Regions from separate parts of the Lysinibacillus sp. GJ-1 genome, predicted to be linked through region 2. Evidence: riboswitches for the same ligand, from Rfam matches in the RefSeq annotation. Region 2 holds a riboswitch; each other region holds the start of a gene.
What was found. A riboswitch is a leader RNA that binds a small molecule or an ion and turns the genes downstream of it on or off. The one in region 2 is predicted to bind cobalamin.

Region 1 (8,192 bases), 2.3 Mb from region 2:
GTTCCAATAAAAAAGCTGTAATACCCGCTAATAGTATGGGCACGGAAACTGGTATGATAAAATATGCAGCTACTAGTAGGCATATAATCGCTAGCGTTCGTATAATCAACTTTCGAGTTATAGATCTATTCATAAGCTCTCCTTTTTATCATTAATTTAAGTACAGTGTAACACAATAAAATTAAAATTTAAAAACGTTCTGAAAGTAATGAAGGTAGGGATAAATCATGGAAAAAGAGATTTTAGAGCTTTTTAGTAATTTAACAGAGCGTGACCGTGAAATTGAATACGAGTCTTATAGAAAATTGATGAAGATTGTGCAAGAACCAGTTGATTGGACATATGCAGTTTGGGAACAACTTGTTAAAGCCCTTACATATAATAATGGACATGCGCGTGCGCGTGCTGCACAGTTTTTATGTGCGTTAGCAGCAAAGAGTGATCCAGAAGAGCGTGTTCTTGATGATTTTCTAAAAATCTGGGCAGTGACGTATGATGAAAGTAAAGTAACAGCAAGACAGGCATTACAAGCAATCTGGCAAATTGGGCTTGCTGGACAGGTTCAAAGAGATTTAATTGTTTCTTATTTAGCGAAAAGGTTCCAAACTTGTATGGATGAAAAACAACCAACACTTATTCGTTATGATATAATTGTCTCTTTTAAGAAGTTATTTGATGCTACTAATGATCATAAACTATTGGATATTGCGATGAGATTAATTGAAGAAGAGCAAGATACTAAATGTAAAAAGAAATATAAAACAGCCATCCGTTAACATAGCGAGATGGCTATTTTTATGGCGAGCGAGTTATTTTGAAGAAAGAAAAGTTATTGTTATAATGAAAAAAACAGTATTTTTGATTCATATAAATATAGGTCTTATTTACTTATCTGGAATTTAGTATGCAATAGTTATTAAATTTCTAAAAGCGACAAAACCATTTGTTGAGGAATAAGCAACATAATTATTCACGCAATATACAGGGTGAGGGGTTATAGTTGGTCATTCTATATAAAAAATAGTAACTAGAAAGGGTCGAGATAATGGGTATTTATAATTATTTAGTAAAGAAGCCAAACGGTGAAATTTTATCAATGGAAACGTATCGTGGAAAGACGATGCTAATTGTCAACACAGCTAACCAATGTGATTTTACATATCAATTCGAAGATTTACAGAAAATGTATGATAAATATGGCGAGAATAATTTCGTTGTGCTTGGTTTCCCTTGTAATCAATTTGGAGAACAAAACCCAGAAGATGGAGCAAAGACGATTAAACTTTGTCAAATTAACTACGGGGTAACGTTCCCAATCTTTGAAATAGTTCAGGTAAATGGCGAAGGGACACATCCATTATTCAATTATTTAAAGCACGAAGTAGATTTTCGTGAATTCGGTAAAGCCAATATGCAGGAAAAGATGTTAGCGGAATCAATTATCCAAATCGCTCCTAGCTTTTTAGATGGGCGTAATATTCGCTGGAACTTTACGAAATTTTTAGTAGATAATCAAGGTAATATAGTGGAACGCTTCGAACCAACCGATTCCCAACTAGATATTGAGCAAGCAATTGAAAAAATTTTATAGCTAGCTCTTTTAGTCAGAATTATTAGGAAAGAATAACGAATAGCTGGTCACTATGTAGAAATAGTGCTAAGTACGGTGTGGATATATTCGATTATGCTTCAATCTCATAACTATTTTTTTAAATCCATATATGATAAACTGCTATTCAAGTGAATAATTCTTGCAGAATAATGGTGCTAATTTTAGCATAATCGGGAATTCGGTGTAAGACCGAAGCTGTTTCCGCAACTGTAAGTACAAAAATCATAATACATGCCACTGTCCAAAGACAACAGGATGGGAAGGCTTTATGAGCGCTACGAAATGAAGGTAGCTAATTGTACGAGCCAGGAGACCGACCGTTATTTAATGTATAAAAACTCTTCGGAAGCTAGGAGGATATACGGCAAATACATTAGCTGTCTTCGTTAGACAACACTATATATGCTATTTTCGTCGTTCCCTAGGGAGCGACGTTTTTTTATGCACATTTTAAGCAAAATCTGTTCATGAAAGAAAGAAGGGATTACAGATGAAAAAAGATGCGCGTTATTCTTGTTACCCGTTCATGTGTGAAAAAATATCTACAGTTGATTTTGAAATCCGTACAGATAGTTTAACAACGCATATCGGTGTAGCATTGGCTGCTGTAAAAGCCGAAGAAGTTGAAGTAGTCGGGGCAGATTTATTGACTATTTTGCCAATGGCATACCATGTCAATGGCTCGGTACGTGGCAAACTTGCGGTAACGGAAGAAGATTTGTCATGGCTCAGTGATCGGTATGATTTTTATGTAGGACATGTAAAGGAACAAATTCAAAATTTTGTTTTGCCACAAGGCACTGGGGCTGCAACTGCGCTTCACTTATGTCGGAGTGAGGCAAAAAAATCGTACCGTGTGCTACACAAAGTGTCAGAGGAAAGGGAAGTACCGGCCATTCTTTTCGATTACTTAGGATTACTAGCTAATGTATTTTTTGTTATGGCTGTTTACATGAATCAACAGGCTGGAATCGCTGAAATCCCGTTTATTAGCAAATCATATCCAATGAAGAAAAAGAAGGAGAATGAATAAAGTGAAAAAACTATTAAAATTCCAATGGCTTACTGTGTTAATGCTTGCGCTTGTATTGACAGGATGCGGCACAGCAGATAAAGCGAAAAATGACGATACATCTAAATCGGACCAACAAGTTGAGCAAAGTGGCTATAAAGTTAAGGATGATCGCGCTGTAGAAGTAGCATTTGATGCAGTACCGAAAACTGTTGTGTCATTACAACCAAGTAACACAGAAATTTTATTTGCACTAGGTGTTGGCGATAAAGTTGTCGGAGCTACAGAATATGATACGTACCCAGAAGAAGCAAAAAACATCGAACGTGTGTCAGATTCAGTGACATTTAATAGCGAACGAATTGTAGCCTTAAAGCCAGATGTTGTCATTGCGTACTCTACAGGAAATGAAGAGACACTAGATGCACTAAAAGGTCTTGAAGATGCAGGTGTAAAAGTATTTGTTATTCAATCAGCTGCATCATTTGAAGATGTTTATGGAGATATTCAACAACTTGCTGAAGTGATGGGTGTACAAGATAAAGGCGAGCAATTAAACAAAGAGATTAAAGCGAAAATTGCTGATGTTCAAGCAAAAGTAAAAAGTGTAGAAACACCAAAAAATGTTTACTTAGAAATTAGCCCAAAACCTGATATTTATACAACAGCAGCCGGTACTTTCCAACAGGAAATTTTAAATGCTGCAAATGTCAACAATGTATTTGGTGACCAAACAGGATGGGTAAAGGTTGCAGAGGAAGATGTTATTGCGAAAAATCCTCAAGTTATTTTAACAACTGTCAACTATGTAAAAGACCCAGTAGGGGAAATTCTAGGACGTGATGGATGGAATACGATTACAGCTATTCAAGATAAAGCAGTAAATGCTATTGATACAGATATTTCAAATCGTCCAGGACCTCGTATCGGGGAAGCTGTTGAGATGGTTGCAAAAGCTGTATATCCTGAGTTATTTAAATAAGGATAAACGGTAAAAACCTTTCATAATAGCTTAGGCAAAAGAGAAAAGAGGCTGGGACATAACCTTAAAATTCTAAATAGAGGTACATTGGTTTTGATAAATTTTTGCTAAGAAAATATATAGAACATATTTACTATTATTTCTTTTGCAATGAATAATAAATTAGAAGGGTTCCCTAGTTGTTGGTAGCGGAGGTGGTGACTCTAGCGGGAAAAGAACATTATGTTAGACGCAACAGACCCCGCGTAGCGAGGGTTGCGGCTTACGGTGTGCCCGCAGAAAGCACCGCCGAAGCGGACAATACCGGCGCAGCAAAAAAGTGTTAGATTGACTGTCATCAATCTAACACTTTTTCTCTTTTTTCCATTATTTGTTTTTGCTATGCCGTTGTTGCCTGCTGGCATTTCTTCCTTTGTAGAAAGTATTTGCCTTAGCGGACAATAGCGTTATTCATGTTTTAAAATAAATATAGTTGAATAAATAAGGCATTGGATAATTGGTATTATCTTTGTTTGTTCTATAAAATAGAAGTAGAAATGATTGCTAACATAAGGGAGGCGTAGTGGATGACACAGTTTGACATGAAAGTTATTCCGTTTGAGGCAGTCTTGAATTTCCGCGACATGGGTGGCTATAAGACTAGGGATGGTCGTATCGTAAAGAATGGCTTGCTATATCGTTCAGCTGCACTTGGTAAGATGACACAAGCGGATAAGGTGCGCTTTGAAACATTAGGGGTAAAAACAATTTTTGATTACCGAGATGAACACGAGGCACGAAATAACCCTAATCCAACATTCAAGGATGCAAAGTATATTCAAATTCCTGCAAAGGGAAATCATGCGTTTGAGATGCCAACAAATACTGGTGGTCACAATTTTTATAAAGTTGTAAGTCCTGAGATGTTTCGAGATTTTTATGCACAAATGCCATTTAACAATGTATCATTTAAAAAATTAATGGCAACAATCCAAAATCCAGATAATCTAGGTCTAGTTCATCATTGTGCAGTAGGCAAAGATCGAACAGGTATTGGAGGAGCTCTTATTTTGCTAGCATTAGATGTGCCAGAGGAAACCATTATGCAAGACTATTTAGAAACAAATATTTACTTACGCCCAATGGTAGAACGCATGGCACAGGCAATCCAAGATACTTTTAATGATCATGAATTACAGCAGTTTCACGCACTAATGTCAGCTCGCGAGGATTATTTGCAAGCCGCCTTTGATGCTATGGATAGTAAATACGGTTCAAAAAACGTATTTTTAGAGCAAGAATTTGGCTTAACAACAGAAAAACGACAGCAATTACAAGAATATTGCTTATGTTAATAAGACACCCTTTCACGCCATGCAGTGAGAGGGATTTTTTTGTAGCTATTCAATTATTTTTGTATTACCTATCCTATACAACAAGCCAATCTGTGATAAGATACAATAGATTTTTATGTAATGGATAGAGAGAAGTGAAGTAGTTGGGACATGCGATGAGAGAGAAACATTCGACCGACCAGTTTAGTTTATTTCATTTAACATGGCCGATCTTTTTGGAAGTTTTTTTATTTATGTTAATGGGATTAGCCGATACATTGATGTTAAGTGCTTTGTCGGATAATGCAGTTTCAGGTGTTGGTGCTGCCAATCAATATATTCATATTGCGATATTAATACTTGAAGTGGTGGGCAATGGTGCTGCAATTGTTGTATCGCAATATTTAGGTTCGAAACGCTATTTAGAGGCTACAAAAATTTCGGCATTAGCAGTTACGATGAACGTAATTGTTGGGCTTATTATGAGTATGATTTTTTTCTTCGGCTCAAGCCATTTAATGACGATGATGAATTTAAAGGGCGATGTTTTGCAATATGCGCAAAGCTATTTAGTCATTATAGGTAGTTTTATTTTTTTACAGGCTATTATTAATGCGTTAGCAGCCATTATTCGTGTCCATGGTTGGACGAAACAGACCATGTACGTTTCGCTTGGAATGAATGTTATTCATGTCCTCTTAAATTACGGATTAATCTTTGGAAATTTTGGACTGCCACAATTAGGTGTTAAGGGCGCTGCGATTTCCTCCATTATTAGCAGGGGACTAGCGGTACTTGTTTTTTCGTGGCTGTTGTATCAGGTGATGGAGATCCGTGTGAAGATAGAATACTATTTCACCTATTCAAAAGAATATGTCCGAAAAATTTTAAATATCGGTTTACCATCTGCTTTTGAGCAAGTGCTCTACCAATTTTGCCAAATTGTCTTCCTTTATTACGCAACCTATATAGGTGCTGAGACGCTTGCAGCAAGGCAATATGCCATGAATATTTCAATGTTTACATATTTATTTGCAGTTGCAATCGGTACAGGGACGGCGATTATTATAGGTCGATATGTGGGGGCAGGTAAAAAAGATGAGGCCTATAATCAATTATGGGTAAGCGTGCGCTCAGCTTTTATTTTCACGATACTTATGGTGAGTGTTGTTACAATTTTCCGTACGCAGTTCATGAGCCTATTTACAGATAATCCAGAGATTATCGCAATCGGCGGATCTGTTTTAGCATTAAGTATATTGTTAGAAACAGGTCGTACAATGAATATCGTCGTTATTAATTCATTACGTGCTTCAGGTGATGCAAGGTTTCCTGTTAAAATCGGATTTTTATCAATGGTATGTATGAGTTTGCCACTTGGCTACTTATTTGTATTTGTTTTAGATTGGGGATTAGTAGGAATTTGGTTAGCTATTTCAGCAGATGAATGGATGCGTGCTATTATCGTATACTTTAGGTGGAAAAGTAGAAAATGGGAGCGTTTTGCCATTGTTTCGCCAACAGAAAAAAGGAGGGAAATATAATGGGGGCCATTTCTAAACGAGCTGCAGGAGCGGCATTAATAAATGCAAATATTGAGCTATTTGCTTGTCCAATTTGTCAGGAGTCCATGCAAGTGTATGAGCAAGGGAGGTTGATATGTACAGCAAACCATTCTTTTGATATCGCCAAGCAAGGCTATGTCAATATGCTAACGCATGGAGCAACCTCTAAATATAGCAAGGATCTTTTTGAATCCCGTAAAAAGATAATTGATAGTGGGTTGTACGATCCTCTAGAGGAGAAAATAGCAGAATTAATAGGACAAGCAAAAACGGTGCTGGATACCGGCTGTGGAGAGGGTTCGCATTTAGCTCGCATACTGTCTGAAAGAGATAGTATCGGTGTAGGCATTGATATTGCAAAAGAGGGAATCCTTGCTGCTGCTCGCCATTACCCAGAGCAAATTTGGTGTGTAGGAGATTTAGCGAAAAGTCCCTTTGCTAAGCATAGCTTTGATGTCATATTAAATATTTTGTCCCCAGCAAATTATGAAGAATTTAAACGGCTACTTACAACTGGAGGGTGCGTTGTAAAAGTGGTTCCGCAAAGTGGTTATTTGCAACAATTACGAGCGCAGCTTTACGCTGATTCGACTAAAGAAACGTACTCCAATGAGCAAACGGTCGAACGCTTTCGTGAATGTTTTACAAAGGTTACAGTAGAACGCATTACTTATACGGTTCCACTTGCTGCAATGCTTGTACCAGCATTGCTTGAAATGACGCCAATGGGCTGGCATAAAGCACAGCAAACAGCAGTGGACGTCAGTGAAATAACGATTGATGTTGATATCTTAATCGGTCAGGTCTAAATTAGAGCGATTTGACTTGGACAATTGCGGTATACAGCACTTTTCGATTACAATAGTAATAACTATTGAATAAGGTAGGAATAAAACAGTGTATAAATTTACGGCAAATCTTGTCAAATTAATATTAAAATTAACAGGTTCAAAGGCTCGTGTATATGATGCGCATAACTTACCGAAGGAAGGTGGGTTTATTATTGCGTGTACACATACAGGCTATGTGGATATATTAAATTTAGGTGTTGCGGTCATGCCTCGTGAAATTCACTTTATGGCGAAAAAGCAATTGTTTGATATCAAAGGGCTAGGATGGCTTATTAATCATTTAAATGCCTTTCCTGTTGATCGTGATAATCCCGGGCCAAGTGTAATCAAAATTCCCTCACAGTTGCTGAAAGAGGGGAAAATTGTTGGGATTTTCCCATCAGGTACTCGTAATTCAGAAGGAACAGATTTAAAGCAGGGTGCTATCACGATAGCACAACTGTCCAAAACTCAAATCGTTCCAGCCGCTTACGTTGGAGCGCGAAATGCTGGCGATGTCTTTAAACGAGGAAAGGGTTATCTTATCTATGGAGAGCCGTTTTATGTGACAGGTAAAGGAAAAGAAGGTCGTGAGGAATTTACACACCATCTTGAACATGAGTTAATTGCGTTAACAGAAGAATTGAATAAACGCATTGCAGCAGATAAAAAATAATACAGGAAGCACTCAGAATCTCGTTGATTTTGGGTGCTTTGTCGTAGGAGGTATTTTTCATGATTCATGTACTTTTTGTTTGCCTAGGGAATATTTGTCGCTCGCCAATGGCTGAGGCAGTCATGCGAGATTTAATAGAAAAAGCACAGTTGACCGACAAAATTGACGTAGATTCCGCTGCAACAAGCTCATGGCATATCGG
Region 2 (8,192 bases):
GGTACTATATAATCTGCGCCGCCCCGTTCCTCTATTCGTTCTTTCGCTGCCTCCAAACTATCTTCACTGAACATAGACTCTACCTGTTCTTGCGTATAAATTTCCTTTTCCACTTCGCCCATAGATGCTTCTTCTGGCTGCGAACTACACCCTGCAATCATTAAAAGTAAAGGTGCGAAAATTGTTATAACTACGCTTGTTATTTTCATATTACATACTCCTCTCTCTCGTTCAATTTTATTCGAACTCTTTTATAATACCTCAAATAAAGTATATTTGGACAACTGTTTCCATTTGTAATAAAAATAGCCAATTCTCCAAAGTAGGTCTATTTTATATTTAACCAATTATAAAAAAGCGCTGGACGTTTCAATAAGGAATAGCTTCTATTAAAAAGATGAGCCCCTACAAGTATATGGCTTTTAACGTGCTTACTTTAATATCTACAGCAATTGAAATAGGCCAATACAGTTTGACCTGTGCTGCTCATACAACCTTATGCATTTCATGTTTCAAGTCATAACATCTGTCTATTTTCATCAAACCATTTCCTTTTTATATAATAAAAGCCCTCCACAATCAGCTGTGGAAGGTAAAAGAACTAGTCCTCTTTAATTAATTTTTATAATGAATTTGCTAAAAAACATACCACTTCCATTTCGTCTGTTAAAGAATTGTGTACATTGACACTATTCAAATAGATTACTAATATCTAGTATAGTGGCAAATTTTCCATTTAATACATATTAATGCAATATTTCGTTGTATAGCTTACTGAATCGAGTTGCAACAAAGTCTATTTTTTTTGCAACAAATCGAAAATTCATGGTAAGAACAAAGCGGTGTTGCTACGATTAAAACAGAAAGGAGAACAACATGAAATTCAATTTTATTTGGAAAAACAAACAATCGTCATCTGAAATTGACATTATTAGTAATCCATCAAATAAAGCATTACTTTCTACATTGGAACAGCATTTTTTACAATCTATACCATTAAGTGCAACAGATTTTAAAACAAATCGGCAGGTATTGATTGAGCTCCATACTATCGAAGCCATTGAAGCAGCTGGTCATTTTACTAAAATCTTTTTAATAGATGGTACTGAACTATTACTGAATAAGATTTTAAAAGAACTAGCTTACTTAGAATCCTTTAGATTAGTACGCATTAACAATTCAATGATTTTAAATTTGAATCAAATTCAGTCGTTTGCTTCAGGAAGCCACGCAAGACTGGAAGTTATAACAAAACAACAAAATAAGTATATGGTCAGTAGACATTATGCAAAATCTATTAAGGAGAGATTGATATGATCAAAGACTTAAAAAACAGCTTTTTGTCCATTTCATTTTTGGGATTGATTTGGATTGTGTTCTTAATGACACTATTTAATTTACATAATGAAATGGTCAACTTTCTTTATATTTGGAATTTAATTAGTATTAGCGTACTGCTTGGAATCGTTTTTGGTATCGCCTACCCGTACTTGTGGTACTACTCTACATTAAAAAGTACATCCAAAATTATCATTAGTACATTTTTAAATTTTTTCTGTGGCGTAGGCATGGTCTACCTTGTTTCAGTGCAAATGTTAGCATTTATTCAACCTTATTTGTTGCTGATTTTCGCCATAACGTTGATCGGTCATATCATCGGATTTTACTTTTTCTCAAAATATGAAAATAAAAAACTAGCAGCTAGTTTGAATAAATCGCTAGTACATGAAGGAGACAGAAAATGAACATTAATACTAGCTTACACGTCCTATTAAATGATATTGCGCAAAAACAAAAGAAGGGGCTCCCGTTTATCATGGCTTCCCTCTTTATTTGGGGAGTGATTACAACAATCGCATTACTTCCTATAGATTTAATGATTAAAAATATTGGCATTTTATCTTGTGGTGCTTTACTGTTTCCCGTTTCCATTGTTTGTGCCAAAATAGTAAATGTCGATTTATTTTATAAAGAAAATCCATTGATTAATGGTCTGCTGATTGCGACAAACAATCAAATTTTATACTTAATCATTTGTATTCTTCTATTAATTAAAGCACCGATGTTAGTCTTACCTGCATATGCAATAATTTACGGTGCCCATTTGTTACCCTATGCATTTTTTTACCAATCAAAAAACTATCAATATAGCTCTATCTTTATTTGTATAGCCATTTTGGTAAGTATGCTATTCTTCCATTTAAATAGTATGTATATCCCGATAATCGTAGAGGTTGGTGTATTTTTCTTATTTTTAATGTTAAAGAAGGAAATAAAAAAACATAGGGAGCTCTAGTCTTCCTATGTTGTTCATCTTATTTATCTGTTTGTTCTTGCTTCTTTTTCAAATACTCCGCACGTATTTTTTCAATTTGCTGCTTTTTATCAAATTTGGCAGGTTTGTTTTTTTCATGATACTTTGCCACAGCTACCTTACCTTTAGTATCCAATTGATATTTCCCCACGCTTGTTCACCTACTTTACTCGTCGTTAACAAAATCTACTCAACACATATACTATACCTTATTTTACTGAAGTAAACCTTATTCGGGTACTGCTTACCATGCTTAAATCCATAAAAACAGAATAATTTACTTAAAATACTCTTTATAAGAAAAATTATGAAGGAAGTGTTTCTATATGCACAACTCATGTTTTACAAAGGTTCCTCTTACATAGGTTACCCTTCTCAAATGTAGATTTATTTTCATCTTACTTCAGGGCAGCATTATAATGAGCAAGCAAACTTTACAAGTTGATTGCGTGGAATGCACGACACTCTTGTATGGCAGCACGAGAGGAAAATCCACTTTTGTGGCGTAACACCATAAAAATTAGTGCTAGCCCTGCCTGCGAACAATTTGCTAAAAACCTCCTAAGCACTTTTACGCTTAGGGGGCTGTCTCAATTAGTACGTTGATTGTTGGATTTGTTGACGCAATGTTTTGGTAGCTGCCACCATATTGGCAAGTGCCGCAATAGTTTCTGGCTCTTTTCTCGTTTTCAACCCGCAGTCTGGATTGACCCAAAATTGATTAGTCGATAATACTTGTAGGCTATCTTGCATGATTGTTAACATTTCTTGTTCATTCGGTACACGAGGGCTATGAATATCGTAAACACCTAATCCAATCCCTTTTTCATATGGACGAATGTGTAGCGATGCAATCAGCTCACCATGGCTACGAGACGTCTCAATAGATAGTACATCAGCATCGAGTGCACTAATTGGTTCTATAAAATCATTGAACTCACAATAACACATATGTGTATGAATTTGAGTTTCATCCTTTACATTCGCCGTTGCTAGCTTAAATGCATTCACGGTCCAGTCCAAATAAGCGCCCCAATTTTCCGTGCGTAATGGCAAGCCCTCACGCAAAGCAGGTTCATCGACTTGAATAATAGCAATACCGGCCGTTTCGAGTGCCTCTACCTCTTTCCTTAAAGCAAGTGCTATTTGATAGGTCACATCTTTCCGTGGAATATCATCCCGTACAAAGGACCAGTTTAGGATTGTTACTGGCCCCGTTAACATTCCTTTCACGTAGCGATTTGTTAAACTTTGAGCATAGGCTGTTTCTTTCACTGTCATAGGTGTCGCCCAAGCAACATCTCCGTAAATAATCGGTGGCTTCACACAGCGGGAGCCATACGATACGACCCAAGCTTTTTCTGTAAAAGCAAACCCTGTGAGTTTTTCACCAAAGTATTCCACCATATCCGTACGTTCGAATTCACCATGCACAAGTACGTCGATCTCTAAATTTTCTTGTATTTCAATCCAACGTTTCGTTTCTTGTGCGACAAATGTTGCATAAGCTTCATCGGACAACTGTTTCTTCCGCCATGCACTACGTGTCCGTTTTACCTCATCCGATTGAGGGAAGCTACCTATTGTAGTCGTTGGGAATAACGGTAATTGAAGTGCCTGTTGCTGAATTCGTTGACGCGTTTTAAAATCACTTTGCCGTTCAAAATCCTGTGTTGACACTGTTTGTACTGCCCTGTGAACAGCCTGATTATTTCGAACAGGATGTTTTTTTAACGCTTCGATCGCCTTCATACTTTCGGAAATAGTGTAATTTGTTGCATGATTTTTTTCGTTTAAATACTTTGCTACCTCTGTTAGTTCCACTAATTTCTCATCTGCAAATGCAAGTGCATTTTTTAAGACTGGCTCTAATTTTGTTTCTAGTGCTGTGGAGATTGGCACATGCTGTAAGCTGCATGATGATTGAATCCATAGCTCCTCGGCACTGGTCAGTTGTTCAATTGCTCTAACTGTTGTACTAACCTCTGCTAAATTAGCGCGCCAAATATCTCGTCCATTAATAACGCCGGCTGCCAATACTTTATCCTGTGGAAAACCAAATTGACGTAGCGCCTCCATATTATGCGTATAGCCATGCACAAAATCTAAACCAATTCCTTTTACTGGTAGTTCGATAAGCATTTTATAAGCTGATAATGATTCAAAATAAGTTTGTAGCATGATGTTCGCCTCGGGGACAGTTGCTGCTAATTGTATATAGATTTCTTGCACTAGTTTAACCTCTGTCTCATCTAATGAGGTAACTAAGGCAGGCTCCTCCAATTGAATCCAATTAGCACCGGCTGTAACGAGTTCTTTGATAACCTGCGTATAAAGTGGTAATAGTGCTAAAATAAATGCAACTTGCGATACTTTATCGTAGCCTTTTGTTAGCTTACAAAAGGTATAGGGCCCAATCAGCGTTGGTTTGGCTGTAATACCAAATGCTTCTTTCACTTCAAGGAAATCCGCAAGAATTTTATTTTCTGTTAACTCCAGAGCTTGCCCTTCAAATTCTGGTACGATGTAATGATAGTTTGTATTAAACCACTTTGTCATTTCGCTGGCGACTGCATCCTGATTACCACGCGCGATTCCGTAATATGTTTGTAATTCCACTTTGCCTCCTTGCCAACCAAAGCGCTTGGGAACTAAGCCAAACATTACTGCTGTATCGAGCATTCTGTCATATAGTGTGAAATCCCCAACAGTCACAATATCTAAGCCAATACGGAGCTGCTTATCAATACGAGCAAGACGAATTTCCTTCATTTTTTGTAAAAAATCAATTTCTGTCAGCTCATTTCTCCAAAAGGCTTCTAATACTTTTTTCCATTCACGTTCTCCTCCTATATATGGGTAACCAATTGCTGTCGTTGAATACGTCATATCCTTCTCCCCTTTAATTAAAATAATCAGAACCACCAGTCTAACTGGTGGTTTGCTCTACGCGTGAAACGCTGGGGTACTGGCCCATGTCTAAAGACACACTGAAAGGTCCGCCAACCGCACTCCGTTTTCACGCTACCACTAAAGTGGTTTTATCATTTTCGCTTTTTTGCTTTTATTTCTTCTCCTGTAAATGGATCAATGAATTCTTTCATGCTCATTTGATCCTCAAGAATATCCTCTTGTAATTGATTTTTTATATATTCCTGAATGATTTTTCTGTTTCTTCCTACTGTATCTACATAATATCCGCGACACCAAAACTTCCTGTTTCCATATTTGTATTTCAGGTTCGCATGTCGGTCGAATATCATTAAACTACTTTTCCCTTTCAAATAACCCACAAACGATGAAACACTTAATTTTGGTGGAATACTTACCAACATATGAATATGATCAGGACAGGCTGTTGCTTCTATAATTTCTACTCCTTTTCTTTCACATAACTGGCGAAGAATTCTACCTACATCTACTTTAATTTGTCCATAAATAATCTGCCTTCTATATTTTGGCGCAAAGACGATGTGATACTTACAATTCCATGTTGTGTGTGCTAAACTTTTATTATCCATTTGGATCCCCTTTCGTACGAAGTCGGTTGACCAGACCTGAATTTATTGTACGGCTGGGGATTTTTCTTGTCCATAGCTAGAAGCTCTTTAGAACCCCTCGCATAGCAAGGGGTTTTCAAAAAATACAAAAAAACCATCTTCCTTTTCAGGAAAATGGTAGTCATTGTCAATACAATTTAGCTATGATGAAACGATACGATAAATGTTGATTATCGTATAAAGATTCGTTGTCGCACAGTGCCAATTGGGTCACATCTCACCACCTATTTCCACGTAGGTTATTTGGTGTGTACTAGATATTGGTAGGTCTCCTGGCTTCTCATCAACACGCCTCACAGCCTTCCCAGTCTCCCAGTGGCATTTGTGAATTGCTCCGATTTACAGTTGCGGGACAGCGTCGGATTTGCACCGACTTCCCTTTTAAGCCAAACTTTCATTTGGCACCAACTCTTACACAATATTTAATTATGTTGTTACTATAACACACATTTTTCTGAAAAGTATAACTTTTCTAAAATCAATTTATTGATTAAGTACTTATTTGCTGTCAAAATAAACGATACTTGTTATTAAGGAAATATTATTCTAATAAAAGATAGACTTATTATCATACTTTAGAAGGTATTCCAAGTAGTGAAGCGAAGTATATAGTTATACGTAAATATAAAGGAATTAAAGGAGGATTATGATGATTGTCGGTTTACATCACGTACAGCTTACCATTCCAAAAGATTGTGAGGAACAGGGGAAAGCGTTTTATTGCCATGTACTGGGGCTAAAAGAAATAGAGAAACCCACCTCCCTTCAAGGACGTGGGGGCTTTTGGTTACAAGTAGGAAATCAAGAAGTACATGTTGGGACAGAGGACGGGTTTGATAGATATACAACAAAAGCGCATATTGCCTATCAAGTTGACAACGTAGCGCATTGGAAGAACGTCTTATCCGAACACCAAATCGAAATAATTGATTGCGTGCCAATTCCACATGTTGAACGCTTTGAATTTCGAGACCCTTTCGGTAATCGAGTAGAGATGATGCAACCCATCTAAATGACAAAAGCAGCCAATATTGCAAAGTGGCTGCTTTTATTGTTTATAATTTAAAATGCTGTACTTCTTTGTTTAAACGTTCAGCCATCGAAGCGAGATCATCTGTATTTTTTGAAATTTCATCCATCGTTACGACTGTCTCGTCGATTGTTGCAGTCGTTTGCTCTACACCTGCTGCGGACTGTTCGGATATAGCAGCAATTTCATCAATAGAACGATTGATGTGCTCTGTTGTTGTTGAAATACCTTGTAAATTTTCTGTTATTCCTTGAATATTACTAAACATACTATTAACCGCAGAGGCTATTTGTTCAAAGGTTGTATTGGTATTCGTAATTTGCTCTGTTCCTCTTTTTACTTCTTCATATCCCGTTTGAAGGGAAGCTGTTACACCAACCGTTTCGTTTTGAATGCGCCCCACAATGGATGATATATCTGTGACCGAATAAGAAACCTGTTCCGCAAGTTTGCGCACTTCAGCAGCTACAACTGCGAAGCCTTTTCCCTGTTCTCCAGCCCGTGCCGCCTCAATTGCAGCATTTAAAGCTAATAGGTTTGTTTGATTGGCAATATCGTCAATAACTGATACTAACTTAGAAATTTCTTGCGATTGTCTATTTAACCCTGCTACTTTTGCAACAGCCTCTTGCACGATCGTATCAATGGCAAACATTTGCTGTGTCGATGTGTTCATTAATTGTTGACCGCTTGTCGTAAGTTGTAATACTTCACTTGAATAGCCTTGTAAATCAATGCCTTGTGCATTTGCTTGTTGGACATTTACTTTAAATGTATCAATTATTTGCGCTAAGTCACTTGCATTATGTGCTTGGGATTCCGAACCACCCGCTAACTCAAGCATCGTCAATGCTATTTGTTCTGCACCAGTTTTTACATCTAGCGAAGATTGTGCAAGCTGCTCACTATTTGCAGCTACATTGCCCGCAACAACATGGATTGATCCAATAATTTCATGAAGTTTTTGATTGAGCGTGTTTGTCGATTGTACCAGCAAGCCAATTTCATCTTTCATTCTTTCTGGCAATGGAGGCTGACTTATATCGCCATCTGCCATTTGCGATATTTTTTCAATTACCGCTTTTATCGGATTAGCAATCATATGCGCTGATATGTAAGCGGTTACAATTGCGATTAAAGTTATCATCACGCCTATTGCTAACCCTACATTCAGTGACTCTTTCGATTGGGCAATCATTGCCTGTCCTAGCTCATTAATAGAAGCTTCTCTTGCCTGCGCAAGCCCCTCATAACCTTTTCTAACCTCTGTAGCAAGCGAGTCAATAGA
Region 3 (8,192 bases), 260 kb from region 2:
CAATGTGAAGCGTCATAAAAATACACAGTTACCCGATGATTTCATTATGTTTGCTGGAGGAGATGTTGACCTCATAGAAAAAATACTCGGTGGCTGCAATGGACTTTCCAGTATGGTAGGCAATGTTTACCCTAAAGAAATCAAGCAAATTTTAAATGACCTACTAATGAAAAAACCAGTTGACGTTCATAAAATAAATCAACTAATTGACGAAGTGACACATTATCAAGCCATTATTAACATAAAAGAACATTACAATTCCCTTGGTATAAAAGTAGGTCCTTGTCGATCACCCATTAATTAGTAACTAATTTCCACCTACTATACACAGTTGACTCAAACAAACGACTTTTTTGAAATAGCCGCATTTTTCAACATGAGAATGCGGCTTCATGCTGTTCAAAACAGAAATGGACTGCGAATGCTTAGTAGTCAATGCACCCCCTGAAGCTGGTCAGGGGGTTTCAATACGAAAATCTAATTATGCCTCGCTCTGTACTCGTTTGTTTAACGTAAAAAAAGCAGTCGCAGCAACTAGGTGTTTCGCTTTGTAACTCCAGGAGCAATTCATATATTCCCTCGCTAGTATTATATTATGTAAACTAAAATGATTTGCCGAGAATGAGGATTTAAATTCGTGCACTAGCACATATAATGTTCTCTTTGCCCTTATAAACGGACGATAAATGGAAAAAGACTAGGGTCTACTGATGTAGAATCTAGTCTTTTTCACTTCAACTAATATTTCCATCAACTTACGCCCTCATTACTTAAAGAAAGAATTGTTAATACTCTTTAGGTTTTTTCCCAGTTGGGCTTATTTTTCTTTTATCATACGTATCATTATGCTTTCACTTTAGATTCAACGAACTGATTCAAAAATGACAGGATTTTTTGATAAACAGCAATTTCATTTTCTTTTTAGAAAAGCCATGTCCTTCGTCTTCAAGAAGCATATACTCGACCTCACGACCTTTATCTTTTAAAGCCTGCACGATTTGATCAGATTCCTCTTTTACAACACGCGGGTCATTGGCTCCTTGGATAACTAGCATTGGTTTCACCATGTTTTCTAAATAAGTAATTGGTGAGTATTCAATGAGTTTTTGCTTGTCTTTTTCCGGGTTTCCCACCCACTGATCCATAATGGGCTTCCAGTCTTCAGGAACTGAGTTGATAAATGAGAACAAATCAGATGACCCAAATATATCCACGACGGCTTTGAAATAATCAGCGTGTCTACCGTGGAGCAATAAGGCCATGTATCCTCCGTAACTTCCGCCCATCAATAAAATATTGCCTTTTTTCGCGTAATCATTTTCAATGAGCCAGTCGAGACCAGCTACATTATCAAGTCTTGGACCGTGTCCCCAATCTCCCTCTACCATTTTTGTGAAAGCTAATCCATAGCCTGTTGATCCACGGAAATTTGGCGCAAAAATGCTATACCCATTATTTAAAAAGAATTGGAAGGAAGCTCTAAAAAATTTTCGCTCTGCGGCTTGGGGACCACCATGCGGCCAAAAAATGATTTCACCATTATCATTTTCTTTGTTAGCTTTGAAAAATAAGGACTCTATTTCAAGTCCATCAAAGGAAGAATACGTAATCACATCTGGCTCCACTAATTCACTTTGATCTACGCCTGGAACTGTGTATTCCGTTAAAGATGTCCATCCATTTTCCTTAAAATAATAGATATTATGTGGCTTCGTCGCACTTCTTCCTAATAAATACAAATTACCGGATTTTGTGACGATAAGTTTTTCAATAATACTGCATGGTGAATCGAGTTCTTCCCAATTATTCAATAACAAATCATGCTTATACAAATGATCTTCTACACCTTTTTCACTGATGACATACAGACACTGCTTTTCTTTGTTATATTTCAACGTAGTAAAGCTTTCATTCTCTAAATCTTTCAATTTTACAAACTCATTTGTCTCTAAATTATAGGAAGCCAAATACGTAAAATCAGCATTGTAATTTGTTAATAAATAGATGAGGTTATCGGATACAAACACTGCGTCACCGACCGTATGTTGCTGATCTGTTGGCGGAGTCAGGAGAATATGCTCCTCTCCTCGTTTAGCGTATAGTAGTGTATTCGTATTAGCAAAATGTTTATAGTAGAGGGCTACCTCTTCATTCGGGCTAAAATCGAGTAAAAAAGTGGGCGCATCTTTTCCCACAAGAACTGTTTTTTCCTCACCTGTCACCAAGTCATAGACATATGCATTTAAATATGTTGGATTTTCTTTCGAAGATGTATAATAAAGCTTGTTCCCATTTTCAGATAAAATGGGCACAGAATTGCGAGTTCCTTCTTCATAAATAATTTTTTTCATTGTTCCACCTTGAAGTGGAATTCCATAAAATTGCGTATTTTCGTCCCCATTCCTGTCAAAACCAGCAATGATAAACCGTCCTTGTTTGTCATAGATAAGCCCTTGGCAGCTTTGGTCAATGAAAGTAAGCTGTGTCGGGAACGTATTTGGTAAATTCATCGCCCATAAATTATACTTGCCACTTAAATTTGTACTGAAAACTAGCTGTTTTTCATCTGGACTCACCGCAAAATCACCAATCGAAAATGTTCGTAAAAACTGTTCTACATCTGGTTTAGAAAAAGATATCAAATTCAACACTCCTTACTTATTTTAAATTGCGTGAAAAGTCTATCTATTTATAAAATATCATTATTACACTTCAATGTATAATAAATATGATAAGAAAATGTACTATATGCTATGATTTTACCTTCTGTTTATCATAAAAAAATAAAGAAACTTCCTGATTGATAAATTTCATAGGATTATCTTTAAAGATAACTGCTTCTCCTCAAAAAGCTTCATATTCCCTGAGTAGTAAAGCTTATCTCCCTTCTCTTCCCTACAATATTTTAGAAATCTGTCCCTAGTTTTACTCAATATTGCGATCTACTACATAACTTGTAATAGCTTTAACAATCGGAAGAGTGGGATATCTATCGGTTTCTTCTTGCGATTATAACTTATATACATAAACAAAAATAATGGAGGTAACTCCATTATTCGATAAGGAATATCTATCCTTTTTATTTAACTATTTGGAAAATGAGGAAAATATGTTAAAATAAACATCAAGTGAATAGCAATTGCAGAATAAAGGTGCTCTTTTAAGAGCTTAATAGGGAATTCGGTGCAAAGCCGAAGCTGTTTCCGCAACTGTAAGTGTAGATGACTACAGAAAATACCACTGTCAAACGGGGAAAAATGCCCCCAGTAGATGGGAAGGTTCTGAATAGGATACACGAGCCAGGAGACCTGCCTTTATTCCATCGTATTAACTCTCTTCGGAAGCTAGGAGAACTTACGGCAAATAGATGGACAGGCATATTATTTTATTATGCTCCTTTTCTGTTTACCTTGGATGCTTCCCTTTTTTAAGAGAAGCATCTTTTTTATTGGAGTTAATCGCAAAAACTTTCACTACAATAAAATTAGGAGGTTTTCAAAATGGTTACTTTTAAAAAATGGTGGCATATAGCGTTCGCTTTTCTTTTAGCTGTTTCGCTATTATCACCGACAGCAAGTGCAACAACAGTATTACAACCTACAAAACAAGAGGCACAAATTGCAACATTCGATGTCCAATTAGCTGTTGACGGTTTATATGGCTCCATCCTACCAGCAGCAACAGAGATTGTCTCAACTGGAACTACGGCATTATCACTAATGGAAAATACATTAACAGCAAACGGTATTCCATATATAGTTACTATTCATCCTATCTATGGTCCTTATCTTGAATCTGTTGATGGGCGAGCTAGTGGCAGCTTAAATGGTTGGGATGGTTGGGTATACACTGTAAATGGTATTAGCCCAACTGTTGGTTTAGATGCTTATAAATTAGAGCCTGATGATAAAGTTCATATTTATTATACGACATGGGCTAAGCTGGGCACTGCTAGCACAGTGGATGTAGGACAAATAAATCCAAAGGTTACTGTGGATTTAACGGGTGACCTATTTCTAACAAATGCCTCTAATATTGCTAATTGGACAATTAACACAGGTACTACAGCGTTAACAGCTCAATCAATTACTGTCAACACAGATCAACAAGCAGTTATCACATTTTCTGGTCAAGCTGCAGAAGGTGGTATCTCGATTACAGCCTCTGCAAATGCACTACTTGGTGGTTCAACAAGTGAACCATTAACTATTGACGTCACACCCAATAACTAAGTAATTAAGTACTGAAAAAGTGAATCCATTTTAAAGAAATGCACTTTTTCAGTACTATTGTTTTTTTAGATATAACTAGCAACATCTCTAAAGGAAGTGAGTTTTCAAATGGATATTTTTAAAAAGCAAATACATTTAGTCATTATCTTTATTTTAATATTTTCGCTATTATCCCCTGCTGCCACTGGCAAAGCACAGCAACTTGAAGGAGAAACGTACGAGCAAAACACTTCAGACATAAATAACACAGAATTAGACAATCCAAATGAACAATTAACTATTACGCCATTAATAGAGAATGCGCCGAATACAATTAGTGATATTCAATTAAATACCACAGGACCTTTATTTTTAACAATTGGAGAAACATCGCAACTTGCTGTAGCTAGCTCAACAACAGAAGATAGTACCCTAATTGAATGGTCATCGAGTGCTCCTACAATTACAACAGTTGACAATCAAGGATTAGTTACAGCGATTTCAATTGGGGATGCTCAGATTAACGCAAAAGTTGGTGAAGTATCTAAGGCAATTGATGTATATGTTATTACACCTGAAGAACAAAACTTTATAAATTTGGTAAATAGCCTTCCAGAAATTATAGTTACTGATGAGGTAACAGAACTACAATTAACAGCAGCTCGCAAAACATATAGTGCATTAACACTAGATCAAAAGAAAAAAGCATTAATAAGTAATTACAATAACAAACTTGGTGAAAAAGAAAGCCAACTGGTAGAAGCCTTCATTAATTCTATTCCTTCATTTGATACATTAGATGAAGCAATTGCTCAACAATTAATAAATGCTCGTACGAAATGGAACACTTTACTACTAAATGAAAAAAAGAAACTAGTGCAAATAGAGGCTATCTTAATAGAGAAGGAACTGAAATACGTCGGACTTTTAATTTCTACTATTTCGTCATTAGAAATAAGCAATGAAGAGTTAGGTTCACTATTCAATACTACTCGTAAAATATACAAAGGAATACCAGCACAGCAAAAAGTAAATGTAACAAATTACCAAAATCTTGTAGATAAAGAAATTGAATATGTTTTATATTTAATTGACTCTCTTCCTGAAACAATTCAGATTGCTGATGAGGCAACAAAAAAACAATTAGAAGAAGCTCGGACAACATACAATGCCTTAGATAAAAATCAAAAAACTAAAATAAATAATTATCAAGAGCTTGTAGATAAAGAAAACATTTTCACAACAGCCCCTCGGATTCAAGAAGTGATATTTAAAATTAACGTGCTCCCCCCTATAGATTCGATTACATGGGCGGATCATTTGAAAGTTAATGCAACACAACAAGCCTATGATAATTTGTCAGCTCAAGAAAAACAATCTGTATCAAATTATAATAAGCTAGAGGCTTTACAAAAGCGATTAGTAGAATTGAAGCCAACAACGATTAAAGCCTACAACTCTGTTGGTCAATATTTAGTATCAAGCTCACCGCAGCCTGTCTATCAATCAGAGTGGACTATTTTAACACTTGCACGTGGTGGGTATGTCAATTTATCAAATAGTTATTATAGTAAATATTATAAAAATATAGAGAATCATGTAAAATCAAACAGTGGCGTAATCGCCGCTCAAGCAACAGATTACTCTCGGGTAATAATAGCTCTTACAGCTATCGGGAAAGATCCTACAAATGTCGCAGGCTATAATTTAGTTGAAAAATTAACAGATTTTAATTTTGTAACACGTCAAGGCATCAACTCTGCCGTCTTCACTTTAATTGCACTCGATACATGGGACTTTGAATTACCTAAAACAGCTACAACAACACGTGAAAAATTAATTAAATATATTTTACAAAGGCAATTAAACGATGGTGGTTTTGCCTATTCTGGTACTGAAGCTGACCCTGATATCACTGCAATGGTCATTCAATCACTCGCTCCATACTATCAAAGTAATGCAGAAGTAAAAACAGCCGTTAATCGTGCAATTGATACATTAGCAGCTATTCAATTACCTAATGGCGGATATAAGTCAGATAACTTTGAAAATGCTGAAAGTGCAGCACAGGTTGTGACTGCTCTAGCAAGCTTAGGGATAAATGCTAACAACGATAATCGTTTTAATAAAGTCATTTCTCATATCATGACATATAGCTCAGAAGATGGTGGCTTTAAACATGTATTAAGCGAAAACAAAGCAAACGGCATGGCAACGGTTCAGGTTGGCTATACATTAGCAGCATACAACCGTTTATTAAATAATCAAACTGCTCTTTACGATATGTCAGATACAAAGTCTGATAATACTGGAAATAATCCAGGAGATATTGACAATGGAAGCGATGGAGAAGAACCTTCCAACCATGATGATAAAGGAAATCAACCCTCTAACCCTGATGGGCAACCTTCTGATAATGAAGAAATTGGTTATACGACATTCTCAATTCGAATTTCGTCTTCTGAAGTGCCATTAAAATCAACATCAACTAAATTATTTGCTGGTGAAACTGCTTTTGACGTTTTAAAACGAGTAACATCGGAAAACAGTGTTGCCTTAAGCTATCGTCAAACAGAATATGGAACATATATTGACGGAATTGCTGGTGTTTATGAATTTGACCGCGGTCCTTTAAGTGGTTGGATGTATCGTGTAAATGGTCAATACCCATCTTATTCTGCGGCACTTTACACACTATCACCTGGTGATTCAGTTGAATGGCTTTATACGACCGATTTAGGTAAAGATGTCGGTGGATATGTAGAAGATGGAAGCGAAAAAAGTGGCCCTCCAGCTGAAGAAAACAAAGAAAAATGCAAGGGTAAAAATACAGAAAATTGCAAAGAGACAGAAAATAATTGTACAGGCGTAGAAGCACAATGCGCTGAAGAAATGAATAAAGGGAATGAAGAAAACAAAGGAAACAGAGGAAATGTAGATAACCCAGTTGCTGAAATTACTATTGAAGATGGTAGTAACAAAGCAATTATTACATCCAAACATGTTCAAGAATATCTTGAAAAGAATGTACAAAAGTTTGTTATTCAAAGCAAAAATAATTTCAAAATAGAAATTCCAACTTCTATATTTACTAGAATTAAGCTTACAGAAAGTGAGCAAATAATTGCCTCGGTAACGAAAGAAGCTAAAAATAAACAATTCACTGTCAAATTCGGTATTGAGACTACTAATGGTAAAACAAAGTCAATTACTATAGATAAAGAATATTTAAAAGTTACGCTACTTGCCAACGAGTTAAAACCGAATATGGTCGTTTTACAGCTTGATGGTAGTGAATACAAGCCTGTTCCACATAGAATTGTGAACGGTGAAATTGTTCTATTCACAAAATCTAGTGGTACATTCGTTGTAACAGAAAGTACAGTAACATTTAACGATATTGCCCATTTAGCTAATAAAGAAGAAATTGAATTTTTAGCGAGACGTCTTGTAATCAAAGGAACTACACCAGAGACGTTTGAGCCATATAAACCAATTACTCGTGCGCAATTTTCAGTATTAATCAGCCGTGCACTTGGTTTACAGGCAAAAGGTGAAAATCCATTTAACGATACAGAAGGCAAATGGTATGCAACAGATATTCAAGCTCTGTTCGAGGCAGGTATTACAAAAGGCACAACTTCTTCAACATTTAATCCTGAAGCACCGATTACACGTCAACAAGCAGCGGCATTTATGGCACGCATTTTAGAATATTTAAATGCTGATGTGAAAGCCACAGGAGAGGTTAATTTCACAGACGCTAGCAATATTAGCGCTGAATACTTGCCTTATATCGAGCTATTAAATAGCCTGGATATTATGACAGGTAAGCCGGATGGTTCATTTGATCCACGTGCTTCTTTAACACGTGGACAAACAGCAAAAATTTTAAAACGTACGTTAAATATCGCAGGCATCATGTAATTTTCCTTACTAACCCAAGTGATCACAGCATTTGGGTTAGTATCTTTTATAGAA
Region 4 (8,192 bases), 1.5 Mb from region 2:
ACCAAAGGGTGTGCTATTTAGTTATCGTAATATATTAACAGTAGCACAGATGATTGCCGTCGAAATGGAAGTAAAGCCTGCAAGCCGTATTCTTCTAATGATGCCGTTAACGCATTCAGCCCCATTACATTTATTTTTAATGGCAGGCGTCCTTGTTGGCTCCACAAATGTATTAACGCCAACCTTTACACCAGATTTGTTACTAGACATGGTAGAACAAGAAAAGACGACGCATTTTTTCGGGGCACCAGTCGCTTACTTATTAACTGCTCAAACAAAGAGACTGCAAACGGCAGATTTATCTTCAATGAAATGGTGGGTTTACGGAGGGGCGCCATTATCACAAAATGAAATTCGTCATATACAAAAAGCTTTTCGAACAGAAAATCTAACATGTGTTTATGGTTTAACAGAGGCTGGGCCAAGTGGTTCTTTAATGTTCGGGCAAGAGCATATAGCGAAAGCAGGGAGTATTGGTCAACGTGCACCACTCGGTACGGAGCTACGCATTATTAACGATAGTGGGGAAGAAGTTGGTGTGAATGAGGTCGGGGAGATTGTGTTATTCGGTGAAGGCAACATGATGGGCTATTACAAAGATGAAATTGCTACAAAGGCAGCGTTTGTAGATGGTTGGTTGAAAACGGGAGATTTAGCGCGGAAAGATGAAGACGGCTTTATTTGGATTGTTGATCGAAAAAAAGATGTGATTATTTCAGGCGGTGTCAATATATATCCGAAAGAGATTGAAGATTTGCTTTTAAGCTATGACGGCATATTTGAGGTGGCTGTTATCGGAGTTCCACATCCGCAGTGGGGCGAAACCGTAAAGGCTGTGTATGCTACAAAGATAGAGATTGATGAGAGCGCACTTAAGGCGTATTTAGAGGAGCATCTAGCAAAATATAAAATTCCACGTCTATTTGAACGCGTGGAAGCGCTTCCGAGAAATGCTTCCGGGAAAATACTTAAACAATCATTGAAGGAACAAGGGGTGAGATAGCTATGAAAGTGCTACAGCAGGATGCAAGACAGACCACTAATTTTTTCACAGAGGATGAGACGCTCCATCAACTATTAGACATGATGCTAGATAAAGAGTTATTCGTCTATGCTAAGCGAGAATTAACGGATTTTGGTGAGCTTTGTGCAGGTGCTATTGACGTAAGGGCGAAGCATACTGATCGAGAGGGCGAACCTCGATTGCAACGCTATAATGCATATGGTGAGGAAGTTTCGGAAGTTTGGGTCAATGAAGGCTACAAAAAAACCATTGAAGAAACATACAACACGGGAATTGTAGGCTATGTGCATAAGAACATTCCGCAGTTAGGTAGGAAGGGGAATTATGTCTATAGCTTTGCGCAAGGCTATTTACTATCTCATGCGGAGCCAGGCTTCTATTGCCCCGTCACGTTAACGATGGCAACAGCCTATTTGCTGGATCATTATGCAAGTGAAGAGTTGAAGCAACGATTTTTACCACATGTTTGTGCAACAGGAGATACAGAGCTATATGAGGGAGCAACATTTTTAACAGAGCGGCAAGGTGGTTCAGATGTTGGCGCAAATATTGTAAAGGCTAGACAAGATGGACAGCATTATCTTATGTACGGAGAAAAATATTTTGCATCAAATGTAGGAATGTGTGGTGTGGCAATGGTTTTAGCACGCATTGAGGGCGCATCTACAGGTTCGAAAGGTTTAACATTATTTGCGGTCCCTTGGCGTCTAGACAATGGTAAGATAAACAACCTTCGCATTCGTCGTTTAAAAGATAAGCTCGGTGTGAGAGCAGTGCCATCAGGTGAGGTAGAGTTTGATGGTTCGTTAGCATATGTCGTTGGAGAACCAAATAAAGGAATCTATTATATGCTAGAGGCGCTTAATTTATCTAGAATTTGTAATGCAGTGGCTTCTATCGGTATTATGCGTCGCGGATTTTTAGAGGCGAAGCATTATGTGACTAATCGGAATGCATTTGGGCAACCTTTAATTCAATATCCTATGATTCAAGATACATTAGGGAAATATGCGGCGAAGGTCCATGTAGAAGTGGCTACTGTTTTCGATCTTATTCAATTGTATGACAAGGTAACGAGTGGTCAGGGCGATGAGCAGGATATGATTCTTAATCGCTTGAATATCGCCATTATGAAGAAAGAAACGGCTGAACAAGCGGTACATTATGCAAGCGAAGCGATTGAATTACATGGGGGAAATGGCTATATTGAAGATTTTGTTACGCCTCGTTTGCTTAGAGATGCGCAAGTACTTACGGTGTGGGAAGGTACAGCGAATATTTTAGCATTAGAGCTTATTCGCTTAGTCGATAAATATTTTGCCCATGAATTATTTGTACGAGTAATGCATGAGCGGTTGACTAAATTAGCAAATGGCTCATTAGTGCAAATTGTGGAAGAGCAACTAGCGAAATTAGAATGTACATTACAAACATTTAGTCGTCTGGATGAAGCTACTAAATCATACGAAGCAAAGGGAGTAGCCGAAAAAATGGCTCATCTCTATGAAAGTGTAGTAGCAGTCGAATGGGCAGCTAAATTTGGTGGCAAATACGAAAAGCTAGCAGATATATATTTAGAAAATACATGGGCATTACGCGAAATTGGCGCACCCATGAAAACGGTCCAGTATTTTTCAGATATTATGTAAGGAAATAAGCCTTTTTAAAAAGTTTTCAGACGGTAGATAAACTCAAATTTTTGTGAGTTTATCTACCGTCTTTAGGGTGTCAGGCACGCACACAATTTTTGAAGCACCTAGAATGGTGTCACTTTTTTTATCGTTCCCTATTTCTATTTTCATGTATAATAAAATCAACTGAATATTATAAAGGTTCTTTACTTAAGTAAAGTGAAAAGGGAAATCGGTGTAATTCCGATGCGGTCCCGCCACTGTAAGTGTGAGTTTTTTCAATGGATGCCACTGAAAGCTATTTTGGGAAGGCATGAAAAAGCATTTGGAGCACGAGCCAGGAGACCTGCCTTTATAGAACATTACATTTCAGCCTACGAGGATAGGATGGTGGTTTTTTTGTGCAAGCCCGCCTCTCGTTAAATGGACGAGGGCTTTTTTTATGTTTTGTAAGGCGACTATCGATAACCATTGAAAATAAAGGTGAGCAATCCCCATATTTAATAATGACAATCCCTATACTATCGATCAATCAAGTTAACAGAGCTAAAAAATGCACATACAATCTAAGGAGGATTCACAATGAAAAAGTATTGGAAGATAGGATTATCAGCATTTTTGGCAATGGGTTTACTTGCAGCATGTGGAGCACAACCGAAAAACGAGCAATCTGCATCAGAGCAGCAGGAGCAACAAGTAACCAAACAAGAAGAAGCAACATTTCCAGTGACAATAAAAGATGCTACTGGCAAAGATATCGTGCTAGAAGCACCGCCTGAAAAAATTGTTTCTCTTATTCCGAGTAATACAGAAATATTATTTGGGCTTGACCTAGATGACGAAATTGTCGGCGTCAATGATTATGATGATTATCCACCGGAGGCAGCTAAAAAAGAAAAAGTCGGCAGTATGGAGTTCAATATTGAACAAATTATCGCCTTACAGCCAGATATTGTGTTTGCTCATGAATCAGGAATGGCTTCTTTAGATGGAGCGATGGAGCAGCTTGAGGCAGCAGGTGTAAAGGTATTTGTAGTGGCGAATGCAAGCGATTTTAATGAAACTTATACGACGATTGAGCAATTAGGACGCGCAACTGGTAAGTTACCGGAGGCACAAAAAATTATTGCTAATATGAAAGCCAAAGTGGAAGAAATCCAAGCGAAATTGCAGGATGTGGAACCAAAGAAAGTCTTTGTCGAAACGTCAGATGAGCCTGAAATCTACACACCTGGTAAGGATACATTTATGCAGGAAATGCTAAATATGATTCATGCTGAAAATATTGCAGCCGATACAACTGGTTGGTTCAAAATTGATGCGGAGCAAATTATTACAAAAAATCCAGATGTCATCGTTGTCACATACGATTATGTGCCAAATATTTTAACGAAAATTCCACAACGTGCAGGCTTTGATACTATTACAGCTGTAAAAAATAAAGCAATTGTACAAGTAGATGAAAATTTAACAAGTCGTCAAGGCCCGCGTTTAGCAGATGGGCTTGAAGAGTTAGCGAAAGCCATCTATCCAGAGGCTTTCGAGTGAGTAGAGCATTATTAGCCTATATTACAGCCATTACGTTACTTCTTGTTAGCATCTGGTGTGGCGTATCAATAGGCTCGGTTCATATTCCATTTGAAGTATTTTGGAATAGGGCGGCAGATGAAACAGCCGCTAATATTTTATGGAAAATTAGGTTGCCACGCGTATTGCTGGCAGGACTTGTTGGCGCATCGTTGGCGATTGCAGGGGCAGCCTTCCAAGGGTTGTTAAAGAATCCATTGGCAGACCCTTATACGCTAGGTGTATCTTCGGGAGCGTCAGTAGGTGCTGTGGTGACATTATTTTTTGGTATCTCGATACCGGTTGTCGGGTTGTATGCATTACCAACGCTTAGTATGGTGGGTGCGGTACTAACAATGGTAGCTGTCATGAGCTTTGCCAGAATAGTCGACCGTGCACTGAAAATGGAAACACTTATTTTAACAGGCGTTATTTTTAGTTCTTTTTTAGGATCTCTTATATCCTTAATGATTGCATTATCAGGAGAAGAGCTCCGCCAAGTGATAGGCTGGTTGCTTGGTTCAGTTTCGATGCGGGGCTGGCCGTATGTGCAGATGATTACACCATTTGTTGTCATAGGCTCTGCTATTCTGTGGACGCAAAGACGAGAGCTCAATGTTCTATTATACGGAGAAGAACGTGCAAAGCATTTAGGTGTCAATGTAAAGCGTAGTAAATATTTAATTTTAGTAGGGGGCTCCATGCTGACTGGTGCGGCTGTTGCTGTTTCTGGCACAATCGGTTTTGTCGGTTTAGTTGTGCCACATATGACACGCATGATTTGGGGTTCGGATCACCGTCATCTATTGCCGTTATCATTTATCAATGGCGCAACATTGCTAATTATTTGTGATTTAGTGGCGCGAACGATCATTATCCCTCGGGAATTACCAATAGGCGTTATTACTGCATTTATCGGTGCTCCTGTCTTTTCTTATATTTTCTATAAGCAACGTCGAAGCAAGGGGGTACGTGTATGATTATCGTTGAACACCTATCGGGTGGCTATGAGGACGTACCTATCGTCAAAGATGTTAGTTTTACCGTTGAAAAGGGGAAAATCCTTGGCATTTTAGGACCTAATGGTAGTGGAAAATCGACATTATTGAAAGTCATTAGTGGTCTATTGCCTGCAACAGCAGGAACGGTTTTTTTAGATGGCAAAAATATTAAACACTATAGTCCACGCGCGCTGGCGAAAAAGATGGCCGTCTTACCACAATTACATGCCAATGCATTTTCAAATACCGTGCGGGAAGCGGTATCGCTCGGTCGTTATCCGCATCAAACTGGTTTTTTTTCCAATTGGTCAGAGCAGGATGAACGAGCTGTTCAATATGCCATGGATCAAACAGGCGTAGCACGCTATGAGCATACATCGATGGAATTTCTATCGGGCGGCGAGCAACAACGGGTTTTTGTAGCGCAAGCTTTGGCGCAAACAGCAGAAGTATTATTGCTAGATGAGCCGACCAATCACTTAGATATTGCCCATCAACGTCAACTTTTGGATATGGTGCGTAAGGAAGCAATCGAGTGCGGTTTAACAGTTATTATGGTGCTACATGACATGAATTTAGCCTCTCTTTATTGTGATGAATTATTGTTAATGGAGAGTGGCTCTGTGCGTGCTTTAGGTGTACCACATAAGGTGTTAATAGCTTCACAAATTGAGGATGTATATCAGGCACGGGTAACAACCTATGCCCACCCTGAAATACCGAAACCGCAAATTACAATTATGCCATCAACCAATGAATATCAGCAACGCGCTGACATCGTAAAAGAAGACTTTCGAGTAACGCCAGATTATATTCAACTAAAATCAACCATTCCTTTAAAAACCGTTTCTTCGGCTGTTCATAATCCTGGTATAGGATGGTATGACTGTCTATTAAATCGTTCAGTGCCAGGAGATTATGTTATTAGTGATGTTAAACAAGAGGTTGCGGACTTTTTACAAAGGGAGCATTTTTCACCGACAAGCACAGTTGTTATGTTAACGGCTGTTCCTACACAACTGTTTGCACTTAATGAATATAGCACTGCCTTTGGGAGTGTGTTTGTTGTGGTAACAGCAGGTGTTGGCAATGCTGTAGATGTCTCTCGTACACACGAACGGCAGGATACGCCATATATTGGTACTATCAATACGTGGGTTGTCATCAATGGCTGTTTATCGGAAGAGGCATTTTTTCAAGCATTGATGACTGCAAATGAAGCTAAAACAAAGGCTTTACAATCAGAAAACATTCGGGATCATTTAACTGATACGATTGCGACTGGTACTGCGACCGATAGTTTGCTTATTGCGGCAACGCAAAAGGGTGAGGAAATGCGCTATGGTGGACCGATTACGGCTGTTGGTAAGATTATTGGTAAAGGTGTTTATGAGACGACGGTGCAAGCAATTCAAAATTATAAAAATAAAGCATAGGAGTGGAACAAGATGAAACTTTACACAAAAACAGGCGATACAGGGAAAACAAGCTTAATTGGTGGGCGTGTCGACAAAGATAGTCTACGTGTGGAAACATACGGGGCAATTGATGAATTAAATTCATTTATCGGCAAGGCTGTTAGTGAATTAGATCGCGCGTTATTTAAAGATATTTTAGTGGATTTAGAAACGATTCAACATGAGCTTTTTGATGCAGGCGGTGATTTAGCAAATGTTATGAAGGAACGTCATTATAAGTTAACGGAAGCACCGATTGAAGTACTAGAGGCGCGAATAGATGCATTGTCAGACGAAGCGCCACCATTAGAGAAATTTATCTTACCTGGTGGAGCGCCGGCCGCTGCAACATTACACATCGCACGTACAGTTGCACGCCGAGCAGAGCGCCAAATGGTAACGCTAATGAAAGAAATTGAAGATGTACCGACTATTGTACAAAAATATTTAAATCGTTTATCAGATTATTTATTTGCCGCAGCACGTGTTGTGAATGCACGTTTAAACTTACCTGATATTGAATATATTCGTAGTGGCAATGTCTTTAAAAAATAACTTAAGTAGAGAAGAAGGCAGCAACGCATAACAGCAAATAAACAAAAGATTTGAGCCTAACGATGCAAAAAAAGAACCATTTTTAAAATAAATATTTTAAGCGGAATTTATGACGATGAATACAAGTAATTGTAAGATAAAACGATAAATTCAAATGCCAAAAAGCTACTCCGAAAGTAAAAATCAGGGTAGCTTTTTTGCTTATAAAATGTAAGAATATAAAATTATCAGAAATTTTTTCGTTTTATGTTGACTGAATGCTCACTCATTTATTAGAATGTGGATATAGTGGTGAAATGTCATACATTTACGTTTGAGCTAGAAATATTAACACAAAGAGAGAAAATTTACGACAAACTAAAGGGGGGACCAACCATGAGTCCATTAGTAATTGCAAACATTGTTCTAACAGTCGTGGTTGTGCTTTATGCAGTAGGGTTATTTATCTATCTGTTAAAAACACGCTATAAATTTGTGCAATTGGGGAAAAAGGTTGAGTTTGATGAAAGTGTCCAAGAACGCATTCGTTATTTAATGGTGAATGTGTTTGGTCAAAATAAGCTGTTAAAGGATCCTAAAAGTGGTTTAATTCACGTGATGTTCTTTTATGGTTTCTTAATGGTTCAGTTAGGGGCTATCGATTTAATTTGGAAGGGGTTAGTACCAGGCTCTCATTTACCACTTGGCATGTTCTATGGTGTATTCACATTCTTCCAAGAGCTAGTAGTATTAATGATTTTAGTGGCGGTTGTCTGGGCATTTTATCGTCGCTATGTGGAAAAACTAGTACGTCTAAAACGAGGCTGGAAAAATGGTCTTGTATTGATTTTTATTGGTGGCTTAATGCTTTCAACATTGCTGGCAAACGGTATGGGTCTTATCTGGCATGGCGAAGGTTTAACGTACACAGAGCCTGTTGCTTCTAGCATTGCAGCAATTTTTAGTTTTTTACCAACGT

Region 1: it holds a riboswitch for cobalamin, as region 2 does, so the genes downstream of both, LO754_RS21690 (hypothetical protein) here and tnpA (IS200/IS605 family transposase) in region 2, are expected to answer to the same signal.
Region 3: it holds a riboswitch for cobalamin, as region 2 does, so the genes downstream of both, LO754_RS10600 (DUF4430 domain-containing protein) here and tnpA (IS200/IS605 family transposase) in region 2, are expected to answer to the same signal.
Region 4: it holds a riboswitch for cobalamin, as region 2 does, so the genes downstream of both, LO754_RS02285 (ABC transporter substrate-binding protein) here and tnpA (IS200/IS605 family transposase) in region 2, are expected to answer to the same signal.

Annotation. Positions count from the first base shown of each region.
Region 1 is NZ_CP088912.1:4,360,161-4,368,352, reverse strand. Features, by position in the region: gene ytvI (sporulation integral membrane protein YtvI) at 1-133, opposite strand, end outside; gene LO754_RS21700 (hypothetical protein) at 228-776, shown strand; gene LO754_RS21695 (glutathione peroxidase) at 1,046-1,591, shown strand; cobalamin riboswitch at 1,746-1,948, shown strand; gene LO754_RS21690 (hypothetical protein) at 2,103-2,645, shown strand; gene LO754_RS21685 (ABC transporter substrate-binding protein) at 2,647-3,606, shown strand; gene LO754_RS21680 (tyrosine-protein phosphatase) at 4,173-4,940, shown strand; gene LO754_RS21675 (MATE family efflux transporter) at 5,096-6,463, shown strand; gene LO754_RS21670 (putative RNA methyltransferase) at 6,463-7,293, shown strand; gene LO754_RS21665 (lysophospholipid acyltransferase family protein) at 7,382-7,990, shown strand; gene LO754_RS21660 (low molecular weight protein-tyrosine-phosphatase) at 8,050-8,192, shown strand, end outside.
Region 2 is NZ_CP088912.1:1,968,604-1,976,795, reverse strand. Features, by position in the region: gene LO754_RS09295 (hypothetical protein) at 1-209, opposite strand, end outside; gene LO754_RS09290 (LytTR family DNA-binding domain-containing protein) at 877-1,317, shown strand; gene LO754_RS09285 (hypothetical protein) at 1,314-1,745, shown strand; gene LO754_RS09280 (DUF7010 family protein) at 1,742-2,296, shown strand; gene LO754_RS09275 (hypothetical protein) at 2,316-2,465, opposite strand; gene metE (5-methyltetrahydropteroyltriglutamate--homocysteine S-methyltransferase) at 2,909-5,203, opposite strand; gene tnpA (IS200/IS605 family transposase) at 5,359-5,835, opposite strand; cobalamin riboswitch at 6,120-6,298, opposite strand; gene LO754_RS09260 (VOC family protein) at 6,524-6,886, shown strand; gene LO754_RS09255 (methyl-accepting chemotaxis protein) at 6,930-8,192, opposite strand, start outside.
Region 3 is NZ_CP088912.1:2,225,257-2,233,448, forward strand. Features, by position in the region: gene LO754_RS10590 (dihydrodipicolinate synthase family protein) at 1-304, shown strand, start outside; partial or broken gene LO754_RS10595 (S9 family peptidase) at 844-2,642, opposite strand; cobalamin riboswitch at 3,134-3,330, shown strand; gene LO754_RS10600 (DUF4430 domain-containing protein) at 3,501-4,232, shown strand; gene LO754_RS10605 (S-layer homology domain-containing protein) at 4,341-8,138, shown strand.
Region 4 is NZ_CP088912.1:493,347-501,538, forward strand. Features, by position in the region: gene LO754_RS02275 (class I adenylate-forming enzyme family protein) at 1-1,003, shown strand, start outside; gene LO754_RS02280 (acyl-CoA dehydrogenase family protein) at 1,006-2,673, shown strand; cobalamin riboswitch at 2,838-3,023, shown strand; gene LO754_RS02285 (ABC transporter substrate-binding protein) at 3,238-4,203, shown strand; gene LO754_RS02290 (FecCD family ABC transporter permease) at 4,200-5,201, shown strand; gene LO754_RS02295 (adenosylcobinamide amidohydrolase) at 5,198-6,658, shown strand; gene LO754_RS02300 (cob(I)yrinic acid a,c-diamide adenosyltransferase) at 6,671-7,234, shown strand; gene LO754_RS02305 (heterodisulfide reductase-related iron-sulfur binding cluster) at 7,610-8,192, shown strand, end outside.